Regions from separate parts of the Buttiauxella sp. 3AFRM03 genome, predicted to be linked through region 1. Evidence: predicted binding sites of a transcription regulator. Region 1 holds the regulator's gene; each other region holds the start of a gene.
What was found. The regulator LexA, encoded in region 1, represses DNA repair genes until DNA is damaged. The targets are predictions, from matches to a motif close to TNCTGTATGTACATACAGNA.

Region 1 (3,179 bases):
CAGGTGGCAAATCAGCATACTGGAGTGCGATTAAAAGCGCGTCAGAAGTTGTAACTAACTATGAGTTGTAACTAACTATGAGCTGTAACTAACCAGGAGTTCCAGCCGGAAACCAGCTGTTATCCCGCCAATGGCGACGCCAAATCCATCCCAAAGACAGTCCGCGCAAAGCCAGGAACACAGCCACGGATAACCACAGACCATGATTTCCCAGATAAGGCACGGTGAGCAACGTCAGCCCAAATCCCAATGCCGCAACCGCCATGCTGTTGCGCATTTCCGTACCTCGCGTTGCGCCAATAAACATGCCGTCCAGCAAATAACACCAGACACCAACAACGGGCAAAACAATCTGCCAGTGCAAGTAGCGGTCTGCCTGTAGCTGCAATTCAGGGATAGAGGTAAGAAGCGAAACAATGTGCTCACCAAACAGCGCATACACAGCGGCGAACATAAGAGCGACTAAGCCCGCCTGGCGACATGCAGCGCCCCATACTTCGAGCAATTGACCACGGTTTTTAGCGCCAAACGCCTGCCCGGAATGGGCTTCAACGGCATAGGCGAACCCATCGAGCGCATAGGCGGTGAAGGTTAATAGCGTCATCAACACGGCGTTAACCGCGACGATTTCGCTACCTAACCGCGCGCCAAAGATAGTGACTGAGGCGAAACAGACCTGTAGCAACAGCGAGCGCAGCATGATGTCGCGATTGAGTGCCAGCAGACGCCGCACATTCCCGCGCCAGGACTCTTTGAGCATCTCAAAGCTGATTCCGCGCAAACCCATGACCTTTTTCACCATCAGCAAACCAATGATAAACGTCGCATATTCTGCGGTGACGGTGGCGAGTGCCGCGCCCTGAACATCCATGTGTAGCCCCATAACCAGCCACACATCCAGCACGATATTCAGTACGTTTCCGACAACCAGCAAGATAACTGGCGCACGCGCATACTGAACACCTAACAACCAGCCCAACAAGACCAGGTTGGCAAGCGAGGCTGGCGCACTAAGCCAACGTATTTCAAGGAATCGCCGGGCCTGCAACAAAACATCTTCATTGCCGCCGACGATATGCAAGGCCAGGGATATCAGCGGTTCACGCAGTAAGACGATCGCCACCCCTGCTCCTAACGCCAATAGCAAGGGCTGAACCAGTGCACGCGCTAAAGCAGAGGGATTATTGGCACCAAATGCCTGGGCAGTTAAACCGGTGGTGCTCATGCGCAAAAACAACAACAGCATAAATAAGAAGCTGGTTGCCGTCGCACCAATAGCGACACCGCCAAGATAAACAGGGCTATCCAAATGACCAATTACCGCGGTATCAACAAGGCCCAGTAAAGGCACGGTGATGTTGGAAAAAATCATGGGTAAGGCGAGGCGCCAGAGAGCTCTGTCAGCCGTCGAGAAAAATCGCATGGCCAATCCAGGAAGAGATAAGAGAATTAAGACGATGATGCGCATTAAAGCGCATCATCTGGAGAAGTTTACAGCCAGTCGCCGTTGCGAATTACCCCAACCGCCAACCCTTCAATAGAGAAGCTATGTTCGCGCAGGTCAACCACAATAGGTTCAAATTCGCTATTTTCAGGCAGAAGATGAACGGTATTACCCTGCTGCTTTAAGCGCTTAACAGTCACTTCGTCGTCAATACGCGCCACCACAACCTGGCCGTTACGCACATCCTGAGTTTTATGAACTGCAAGCAGGTCGCCGTCCATAATACCGATGTCTTTCATAGACATCCCGCTAACGCGCAACAGGAAATCGGCATTTGGTTTAAACAGTGATGGGTCAACCTGGTAATGGCCTTCGATGTGCTGTTGTGCAAGGAGTGGTTCCCCCGCAGCAACACGCCCAACCAGCGGAATACCGGTAACTTCTTCCACCAGCAAGCGGATACCGCGCGACGCACCAGAGATAATCTCAATGACGCCTTTACGGGCAAGTGCTTTCAGGTGCTCTTCAGCGGCGTTCGGAGAACGGAACCCCAGACGTTGAGCAATCTCGGCACGAGTCGGTGGCATGCCGGTCTGGCTGATATGATCCCGAATAAGATCAAACACCTCTTGCTGCCTGGTAGTTAACGCTTTCATTCCGCCCCCTGGGTGTTTATACAGTTATGCTGTGAGTATATACAGTCAAAGGCGATTTTGGAACCACAAATTGAGCAAAAAACCAGGGACTTAACTATTCTGGAAAGATCATCGCAAATGCGGCCAAAGCAGTGTGATCCAGGTAATAACTGCGAGGATAATGGCGATTAATACGGCAGCAGACCCCATGTCCTTGGCCCGTCCTGAAAGCTCGTGGTAATCGGTACCAACACGGTCAACAAGCGCCTCGATAGCGCTATTGAGAATTTCGACAATCATGACCAGCACAACAGAACCAATCAGTAAAATACGGGTGATAGGGTCAACATCTAACCAGCAGGCGATGGCGATGGCGATGAGCGCGCTAACCCCTTCCTGGCGGAAAGCCGCTTCGTTAATCCAGGCTGCTTTGAGCCCTTTCCATGAGTAGCCTGCGGCTTTGATGATACGGGTAAGTCCAGTGGTACTGCTCGCCATTTTGGGAAACCTTTTCAAATTATTTGGGTCAATGCTTATCTATATTGCAACGCCACAGAAATCTGAGCCAGATTCTGATATTCTTGCGGCGAATTTGCATCATTAACCTGAGGCTTTACATCGTTTATGTCAGGCTGGCCAAGAATCTACTACAAATTACTTAATTTACCATTAGGCGTTCTGGTAAAGAGCAAGTCCATTCCGGCAGATCCACAAGCCGAACTGGGCTTAGATCCCACACGCCCGATTATGTATGTCCTGCCGTATAACTCCAAGGCGGACTTATTAACGCTGCGCGCACAATGTCTCGCGCATAACTTGCCCGACCCTCTCGAGCCGTTAGAAATCGACGGTGCGGTATTGCCGCGCTATGTCTTTATCCATGGCGGCCCGCGTGTTTTCACTTATTACACGCCAAAAGAAGAGTCGATCAAACTGTTCCACGATTACCTCGACTTACACCGCAGCAATCCAAATCTGGATGTGCAGATGGTGCCAGTATCGGTGATGTTTGGCCGCTCCCCTGGGCGCGAAAAAGGCGAAGTGAATCCGCCATTAAAGATGCTGAACGGCGTCCAGAAATTTTTCGCTGTTTCCTGGCT
Region 2 (3,179 bases), 110 kb from region 1:
TTTTCATGCTCGTGGCGAACTGAATTCTCGTCTTCTTCAAATCTGGCCTGCTCGACCAAATCTGGATTAATCTCACGTTTAACCTCAACGCCCAGACCGCGAAATGCGTCGGCCTGGATGAGGATATTTCCACGGCCTGATGAGAGTTTTTTCATCGCCTGCCGATAGTTATCCTGGGCTTTATCCAGGCTTTGGCCTATCGCAGACATATCATCAACAAAGAGGCGCATTTTGTCATACAGGCGACTGGCGCGTTCGGCAATTTGTTGCGCATTACGGCTTTGGTGTTCATAACGCCACAAATTGGCAACGGTTCGTAGCGCCACCAGCAAGGTCGTCGGGCTGACCAGCATAATGTTATTTTTGAGCGCTTCACTGATGAGTTCAGGCTGGCGGTCAATTGCCAGTAAAAACGCAGGCTCGACAGGAATGAACATCAATACATAATCCAGCGAACGCAACCCCGGCAACTGCTGATAATCTTTACGGCCCAACATGCGAATATGGTTACGCATGGCGGCAATATGTTCGTTGAGGGCGCTTTCACGGGTCAGTTCATCGTCACCGTTGTAATAACGTTCGTAGGCCACTAACGTCATCTTGGCGTCGATCACCACATCTTTACCCTGTGGCAAACGCACGATCACATCAGGCTGCATACGGCTGTTATTTTCGAGCTGAATATTCACCTGTGTTTCGTATTCATAACCTTCGCGTAAACCTGACGCCTCCAACACCCGCGTCAAGATCACTTCGCCCCAATTGCCCTGAGTTTTGTTATCCCCTTTCAGGGCTTTGGTGAGATTCAGTGCCTCTTGCGCCATTTGGGCATTCAGCTGTTGCAGGCTGCGGATTTCATGGGTCAGCGTGTGGCGTTCACGAGCCTCCTGGCCAAAGCTTTCCTGAACCTGGCGGCGGAAACCATCCAGTTGCTCACGCAGCGGCGACAGTAATCCGTTCAAACTCTGGCGGTTTTGTTCTTCAACTTTGCGGCCACTTTGCTCAAAAATACGGTTAGCGAGGTTTTCAAACTGTTCGCTGAGGCGCTGCTCGCTGTTGAGCATCTGGCGATGTTTGTCATCGGCATTCAGGCGGGTTTGTTCCAGCAATGTGGAGAGTTCGCGAATATCAGCTTCTTGCGCACTGTTGATTTCGAGCTGGGTGCGTAGCTCGCGATTAAGCTGCTCACACTCCGCTTTCCAGTGCTGATTTTGCTGCAACTCTTGCCGGGCCGCAGTCAGTTCGCCGTAGATTTCTCGTTGTTCTTCATGCAGTGCGGATTGCCGCCCGGCAGCCCGCAAACTTGCCAGCAACCAACCCGTCAAAACCCCCACCAGCGTAACGCCGATGCCGAATAAAATAGAAAGATCCACAGTCACTCCTACAAGCCATGCCAAACCCCAGCAAAATAAAATTCTGCTGTATAAATGTCCAGATGAAAAGGGATTTCCTGCGAGGTGTTACGCAAAGCGTAAAAATTAAGCCGGCTTGCACCGGCTTTGGGGGACTAGATCAGGCGACGAGCTGCTTCCACGACGATTTTCACCGCATGGCTTTCAGTTTTCTTCATGGTTTCAGCGTTCGGGATCTCTTGCTGAGTACGGTTTACAATCACACCAGCAACCATACCCGCACGCAAGCCCTGGCTTGCACACATGGTCAGAAGGGTCGCAGATTCCATCTCGTAGTTCATCACGCCCATCTGCTGCCATTCTTCCATGGAGCCTTTGTAGCGGTTAACAACGCGGCCTGAGAAGGTGTCGTAGCGTTCCTGACCCGGGTAGAAGGTATCAGAAGATGCCGTCACGCCAATGTGCGTGGTCGCGCCGATAGATTTCGCGGCTTCAACCAGTGCGGTGGTACAAGCAAAATCTGCAACTGCCGGGAATTCCATTGGTGCAAAGTGCAGGCTGGCACCGTCAAGGCGCACAGACGCGGTGGTCACCAGAACATCACCAACATTAATATGCGGCTGAATAGCGCCTGTCGTCCCGATACGCAGGAAGGTACGAATACCCAGTTGTGCCAGTTCTTCCACAGCGATTGAAGTAGACGGGCCGCCGATACCGGTAGAGCACACGATAACTGGCTTGCCGTCTAATTCCGCACGCCAGGTAGTAAATTCACGGTGGGCAGCCAGTTTGACCGGCTTGTCCATCAGCACAGCGATTTTTTCAACTCGCTCAGGATCGCCCGGGACGATGGCAAGTGTTGCCCCCTGCAGATCACTTTTGGTTAGGCCGAGGTGAAAAACATCAGACTTGGACATAACAGAACTCCTGCGTTGAATAGATTGGCTTGCGCCTCAAGAAGGTACTTTACAGAACCCCTGCAAAAAATTTCGTGACGCATTTCACTTTGAATGAAACAAATTACATCAATTTCATATTTTTTGGTGACTCCTGTCACATTTAAGCGTGCTACCTGTTCCTTTTTCAGACAGCGAAAACATTTTAGTCTGGAGATTAGCCTAAATAAATCCTGGCTATAGTTATCGCACTGCGCTAATCAAAAAGGAGAATGCTAATGAAAGAAGAACAAGCCACAGGTCATTTGCCGGGCGGGAATTTTGCGCCAGCGACCTCCCCACCTGCTTCAACAGTACTGCATACCCCAGATGACGCAATTCAGGCCGGGGAAACCTCGATTCCCACCCGGGGCGAGAATATGCCCGCTTATCACGCCCGCCCAAAAGACGCGGCAAGTTCTTTGCCTATCGTAATTGTGGTGCAGGAAATTTTCGGTGTGCATGAACATATTCGCGACATTTGCCGCCGTCTGGCGCTGGAAGGGTATCTCGCCATCGCGCCAGAGCTTTATTTCCGTCAGGGCGATCCTAATGAGTATGCCGACATTCCAACTTTATTCAGCGGGCTGGTATCCAAAGTACCTGATGCACAAGTGCTGGCCGACCTCGATCATGTCGCCAATTGGGCGGCTCGTAACGGCGGTGATGCTCATCGCCTGATGATGACTGGCTTTTGCTGGGGCGGACGGATTACCTGGCTGTACGCCGCGCATAATCCTCAATTAAAAGCAGCGGTAGCGTGGTACGGCAAGCTGGTCGGCGAAAAGTCGTTAAATTCACCGCATTACCCTGTAGACGTTGCCATTAATTTGAACGCGCCGGTTTTGGGATTGTATGGCGCAGAAGATACCAGTATTCCGCCTGAAACTGT
Region 3 (3,179 bases), 2.2 Mb from region 1:
ACTCAACACTTTGTGTAAGTGTTTTTCAAGCCTTGGGCGCTCTAATAAATTAGGTGAGAAGCCCGCGTTGTAAACCCGACCAAAGGCAGTGACGAAGTTCGCCATTTGTATGCGCCAGTGGATAAAGGCGCGCTGCGGATAAATGCTGGTAAATAACATCGCCAGCAACGAGCCGAAGATGACATCGCCGCTGCGCCAAAGGGCAATTTCCATGTCTCCTGCCGGTGCGCCAACCACCACCGCAAGGGTGATGCCAATCAGCAGAGCCTGATACGGGCGTTTCCCCAGCGCCAGATAGCCGCAGATGAACATGGCAATGGCACACCACACCAACATCAGCGGTAGCGAGAACAGCTCAAGTTTCAGCGCCACAAGTCCCATGACTGCACCGCATATCGTCCCACCAATTCGCTCAAAGGCGCGTGGCACGACGTTGCCCCAAAAAGAGATCGGCCCCATGACCACCACAAGCGTGATCAACGGCCATGTCCCTTCGGGCACTTTCAGAAGATGAACAATAAGAAAGGTGAGAATAAAAGCCAGTGCGATGCGGATCCCATGCACGATACGGTAATTGCGGTATATGCGGATCTCAAATGGGCTTAGTGATTTGTCAGGACGCACACTCAGTTCCCCAGAAAATAAAAAACGGGATTGTACCTGTTTTTATGGAATGAACATCACAAAGTTAGGGGGCATAAGCCCCCTTTAGCATCAGACTTGATCTGCCACCGGAATATACATGTCTATTTCCCAGACTCCACTTTCTGAACCATCGTTAAGATAGTGTTCGAAGCAGGGTTTTCCGGTTATCTGGTAGCTATTATTAGCAAGGACGCTGTCAAAAAACAGATTCCACGGCTTGGCAAAGTCGTTGTCATCAACCCGGGCGCGTGCCACCGCATACTGGCCGCCCTGGATGCTCGTCACAATCACGCCTTCACTGTTATCCGGCACGGTAAAGTTTTCAGCCACCGAGACCACGGTGTCGCAGCGCAGTTTTTCTGCGGGTACAACGTCGGGGTTGTCGTAATAAACCGCCAGCCATTCTTCCCCGGCTATCTGGTGGGTTTTGACCCACAGGGCAAGTTGCTCAAAGCCCTGATGGACCGTTTGTTCCCACGGCCCAACCATATGAAAACCAGCGACTTTACGTTCATTCACTTGTTGTACGTTAAATTCCATATGACCTCCTGACAGATTTAAAAACACTGTATGCTTATACACCACTCTTGTGCAGGGAAACAATCCATTGTCAGGGTGATGTGGTTACTTTGCGAGCAGGATCGCTTTTTGAAAAACTTTCGCCTGTAGATCCGCCTGTAGATCGTAGTACAGACCAGCCGTTCAGATGAAAAAAAGGGCCGACATGACTGTCGACCCTTTTAACACTGATTAAGGAATTACAATTTGTGGCTCAGATAGTCGCTAAACCGCGACCATGTGCTGCCCTTTTTGACGCCCGTTAGCGTCACCAACGGCCAGTGGGCAATCAGCTTGTCGCGATCAAAAAGCTCGATTTCACCCACATGTTGGTTGGCAGCAATCGGCGCTTCGATCTCTTGCTTGTCGAGGACATATTTAGCTTTGATGTTAGGGACTTCAGATTTTGGCAGCGCCAAAAAAACATCCTGATTTGTACCAACTTCGATCTGTTTTTTATCACCGTACCAGATAGCCTCAGTACCAATTTTTTTGCCTTTATGCAGAACCTGTACGGTATCGAAATTATCCTGGCCCCAGTGCAGTAATTTCCGCGCCTGATCTTCGCGCCCTTTCGGGCTTTCAGCGCCCATGACCACCGCAATTAAACGGCGCTCACCGACCACGCTTGACGCAATAAGATTAAAGCCAGCGCTCGCAGTATGGCCGGTCTTCAGGCCGTCCACATTCAGCCCTTTGTCCCACAACAAACCATTACGGTTCTGTTGCGTGATGCCATTCCAGGTGAGGCTGCGCTCGCTATACATGTGATAAAACTCGGGTTCACCGTGGATTATTGCACGCGAAAGTACCGCAAGATCATAGGCTGTGCTGTGCTGGCCAGGTGCATCCAGACCATGAACCGTTTCGAAGTGGGTATCGCGCAGGCGGAGCTGCTGCACGTATTTGTTCATCATCGCTACAAATTGTGGCTGCCCACCGGCGACGTAATCTGCCAGAGCAACACAAGCATCATTCCCTGAATCAATAATTAACCCGCGGCTGAGGTCATGGACTGTCAGTCGGTCACCCGCTTTCAGGAACATTAGCGACGAGCCATCAAATACCGGATTACCTTTTGCCCAGGCATCTTTGCCGACAGTGACCATGTCGTTTGCCGTGATGCGGCCACTGTCGATGGCACGATCGACCACGTATCCGGTCATCAGCTTGGTCAGACTCGCCGGGTTGCGTCGCACATGCTCATTTTCCGCTGCCAGAATTTGCCCGGTGGTGTAATCCATCAATACCCAAGAGCCCGCCTGAATTTGTGGAGGGGGTGGCGCATTAAAAAAGGTATCGTCGGCAAAAGCGGAGTGAGCAGAAAGTGACAGCAAGGAACAGACAACAAACAGACGGATCTTCAACGATATACCCTCAGTAACAAAAAATTCAGCCGCCACTTTTACTGCAGTTTGCGACTTTTTTCGCAATTAAATTGCAAAAAGATATGAATGAGAGCGCTCGCATACAGTTGAGGAATATACTATTCCGTCATCGCGAAGACTTCTTGCAGGGCGGTTAATGGTTTACCATTGGCGGTTGCAGTACCTGATAACAATGATTGGCACATGGAGAGGGTTTTAGTGGGATTTCAGTTTAATAACAGTACGTTAAACAACACTCAAGGGCGGGAGTAAACCGTGGATAAGACAACGCAACAACCGACCTTCCTTTTTCATGATTATGAAACCTTCGGTAAAAGTCCATCGCTCGACCGCCCGGCGCAATTCGCGGCTATTCGTACCGATGCTGAATTTAACGTGATTGGCGAACCGGAAGTTTTTTACTGCAAACCGGCGGATGACTATCTGCCACAGCCAGAAGCCGTGATGATTACCGGCATTACTCCGCAACAAGCGCTGGCGCGTGGCGTCAACGAAGCGGATTTTGCAAAACGCATCCACACCATTTTTACCCATCCAAAAACCTGCGTCGTGGGTTACAACAATGTGCGCTTTGATGATGAAGTGACG
Region 4 (3,179 bases), 360 kb from region 1:
GTTCTATTTACGCGTTTTCCGTAAGCACCTAGGTATGTACCTGTTTGGTTTTGGTGCGGAATGGTTGTTCGCTTCCGTATTCACCTATTATGTGATTTTTGTTCTGCAATACGATCCAGCGATTCTTGCAGGCTTAAACAGCTTAAACGCCATTCTACAGTTAATCTCCACCGCCATCTTTATCGCAATTTGTGTGAAGCGCGGCTTTAGCAAGCCTTATACCTGGGCACTCAGCATCGTTATTTTCGCCGTGTGTTGCTATTCCTTGTTGCACTTCTTTAACTTGCCAGCACACATTGCCACCATTGCAATCATCGGTATTACCGTGATCTTTGGATTAGGTACTGGTGGTGTGTATTACATCCCATGGACTGTTTACACCTTCCTGGCCGATGTGGACGAAGTCTTCACCGGGCGCCGCCGCGAAGGGATTTATGCCGGGGCAATGACGTTCTCGGGCAAAATTACACGCTCGATTATCGTCTTTTCGATGGGGGCTATTCTGAGTTATTACGGTTTCCAGTCCAAGTCACATACTCAGCCTGAAAGTGCTATCAATGCCATATCCTGGGTATTCTTTGGCGGTGTTGTTGTACTGGCTCTGGTCGCTATTATCTTCAGCCGCCAGATGACGCTTAACCGCAAAACACATAAGGTTGTGTTAGAAGAAGTCGCGCGCATCAAAGCCGGCGGCGCCATCAAAGATATCAAACCGGACGTGCGTGAAATTATTGAAACGCTGGTTGGATATCCTTACGAGCAATGCTGGGGGAACAGCGATATTTGCAAAAAAATGCTCCCTTCCGCTGAACTGGCCTCTGCTATTAATCCCGCTTAATCTGAATAAACGCCCGTATTTACCTGCCACTAAGTCACCGTCCCGCTCTATGAGTGGGACTTTTTTTGCTCCCAGCCTAATGGGAACAAATGCGACAGTAACATCTCCTTTAGCTTCGGTCCCTTATGTATTAAGCCTGGTTCGCCCTTTCTATATAGGAGGTTCGGGAGCAGTGGAGGGGTTGAGGGACAACCGTACGAAAACGTACGGTAAGCGAAAAATGAACGTCTGAAAAATCGATTAGTAGACAACGCTGTCCGTTAAATACCATTTTCGATTAAAAAGACACCATTTTAAGGGCATTTTTCTATGTCCATTATGTTTTGATATATCAGGCAGTTACTTCACAAACGTACGTTTTCGTTCCATTGGACCTCAAACCCCTTTAACAGCTTTACTTAAACTAAGTTGGTTAACTTATTAACCGAATTAATAGTGATATTGCAGTTGTTTTCTAGCGTTGCATCGACCAATTGAACTCACAGCAAAAAGCTGCCTGTCAGATTAGGTTAAGCTCGTAGGCTGTAACAGAGTCAGACAAAATCTGAGCTAATACATATTACGGTACCCATGATTTTCCTATGTATGTAATCCCCATACAAACAATCCCATGCTATCAAACATGGGATCAAGGTTTGTACCATTTTCAGTAACTAACGCCAGCTCTCATCTTCCCAAACTTCCTGAAGTATATTATCCAGCGCCTCACGGTCAGAATCCTTATCAAACCCCACCAACTCTATGCCTGTCGTCGAACCTTTTTTGACTACGACATGCGTTGATGGGAAAACAGACTGTATTCGCCTGGTCAACTCGCCTTGGAAAGCATCTACAATCTGCTGGCCAATTTGTTGGTCTTTATCCAACGTGATGTTTACTCTTACCTCCCCCACTCGTTTTAATTTTTCTTCAAAGGGCGTCGGAGCAAAAACCACTGAAAAAGAGTCACTTTTTAATAAGTTCCCCCTCGCAATTTCAGCAATTAAATTCAAGGCAATTTCACGGTCTCTTTCCTGACAAGCGCCTTCAGCCGTTAGACGCGCAATCATTTCGACCCGCTCAATCATAACGTGCTCATTCAACTCTCTATCCACACATCCTCCATTACGAGACACTGTATATAAACACAGTAGCATAAATTAACTGAATGTGCGAAATGAAATCATCAAGAAAGACATTGTATGTGCATGATAAAGATGAATATTAATGGCATTTTTTCATAACTGACTCTGCTAAATCCGTTACACGACTTACGATTTCCTGAGCTTTTGCATAATATTTCCTGGCCTTTGCATGTTGGGATGGAGCAGCGGAAAAGATTTCTCCAGTGGCCGAACCTTTCAGCCATTTACCATCAAAGCTACTGCGACCACCGGCAATCAGGTGCAACGCTTCGCCCCGGCTAATGGTAACGCCAGTGGTCAAATGTATCTCGCTGACCGTTTTTTCTATCACACCGTTCTGCTCATCCAGTCCGTGAATAAATTTTCTTCCGGTAGGCAATTTGGGCTTTCTTATTCGGTTCGTCAACTCTCGTTTTTCACGCCGACTAAGTGGATTTAATAAATCCAACTCCGGTAGGTCGCTTTCGCTTCCCGTACAGTTATTGACAGAACTCCGAGAGGGCGAAGGATCGCCCTTAAGGTCAACGTCAAAATCAAGGGCGAGTTTCGGGACAATCTTCCACTGGATGAGGCGGGTTAAAATCGGGGTGTCACTGCCGACGGTGGTATCAAACACACCTTTAATACGCGTGCATTCCTCACCGTATTCATTGAGGGTTTCGGCTGGTTCATACCAGGTGCGCACCTGTAACTCATCACGCCGAACAAACGGGCCACCCTGTGCATTGACGTATTCCGCCCACTGACCCGCATCAGCCGCATCATGTACCGCAGCAAACTCAATACTGAGCGCGTGAGCGGTCTCGCTGTCAGCCATTTTTCGCAGCTCACGATAAACCGTCACCGGCGCACCGCCCACAAACTGAAACTGACGGATACGCCAGCGAGCCGCCCAGGCAGCAACAGCCGGAGCCGTTTCTTTTAACAGTTCACCGCTTTCGTCATCACGTTCACCATCCAGCGCAAAACCATCAATGTTTTTACTGATGTATTTCGCCACGTAGCCAGTGGCGCTGCCTTTTTCGGGGTCGATAGCTTCGGCATGAAAGCGAGCTTTACGGGCTTTATCACTCACCAGCTCTGCGGCATCTTCCTGATGCGCATATTTCAGCATCACGGCGCGCACGCGAGAAACATCCTCGGGGCGCATGAATATCAGCATGTGCCAGTGAGGTGTGCCATCATGATGCGGCTCTGCAACCCGGATACCAAAAATA

Region 2: rmuC (DNA recombination protein RmuC) is a predicted target of LexA. The motif match lies at 1,418-1,437, and genes of this name have one in related genera.
Region 3: sbmC (DNA gyrase inhibitor SbmC) is a predicted target of LexA. The motif match lies at 1,210-1,229, and genes of this name have one in related genera.
Region 4: D8682_RS12320 (DinI-like family protein) is a predicted target of LexA. The motif match lies at 1,951-1,970, and genes of this name have one in related genera.

The regions. Positions count from the first base shown of each region.
Region 1 covers NZ_CP033076.1:2,685,031-2,688,209, forward strand. The annotation lists gene dinF (MATE family efflux transporter DinF) at 89-1,423, opposite strand; gene lexA (transcriptional repressor LexA) at 1,492-2,100, opposite strand; gene D8682_RS14030 (diacylglycerol kinase) at 2,209-2,577, opposite strand; gene plsB (glycerol-3-phosphate 1-O-acyltransferase PlsB) at 2,704-3,179, shown strand, end outside.
Region 2 covers NZ_CP033076.1:2,790,696-2,793,874, forward strand. The annotation lists gene rmuC (DNA recombination protein RmuC) at 1-1,373, opposite strand, end outside; gene udp (uridine phosphorylase) at 1,508-2,269, opposite strand; gene D8682_RS14510 (dienelactone hydrolase family protein) at 2,527-3,179, shown strand, end outside.
Region 3 covers NZ_CP033076.1:4,870,492-4,873,670, reverse strand. The annotation lists gene D8682_RS24190 (FUSC family protein) at 1-624, opposite strand, end outside; gene sbmC (DNA gyrase inhibitor SbmC) at 715-1,185, opposite strand; gene dacD (serine-type D-Ala-D-Ala carboxypeptidase DacD) at 1,404-2,570, opposite strand; gene sbcB (exodeoxyribonuclease I) at 2,847-3,179, shown strand, end outside.
Region 4 covers NZ_CP033076.1:2,327,268-2,330,446, forward strand. The annotation lists gene D8682_RS12315 (MFS transporter) at 1-838, shown strand, start outside; gene D8682_RS12320 (DinI-like family protein) at 1,492-1,932, opposite strand; partial or broken gene D8682_RS12325 (replication endonuclease) at 2,042-3,179, opposite strand, start outside.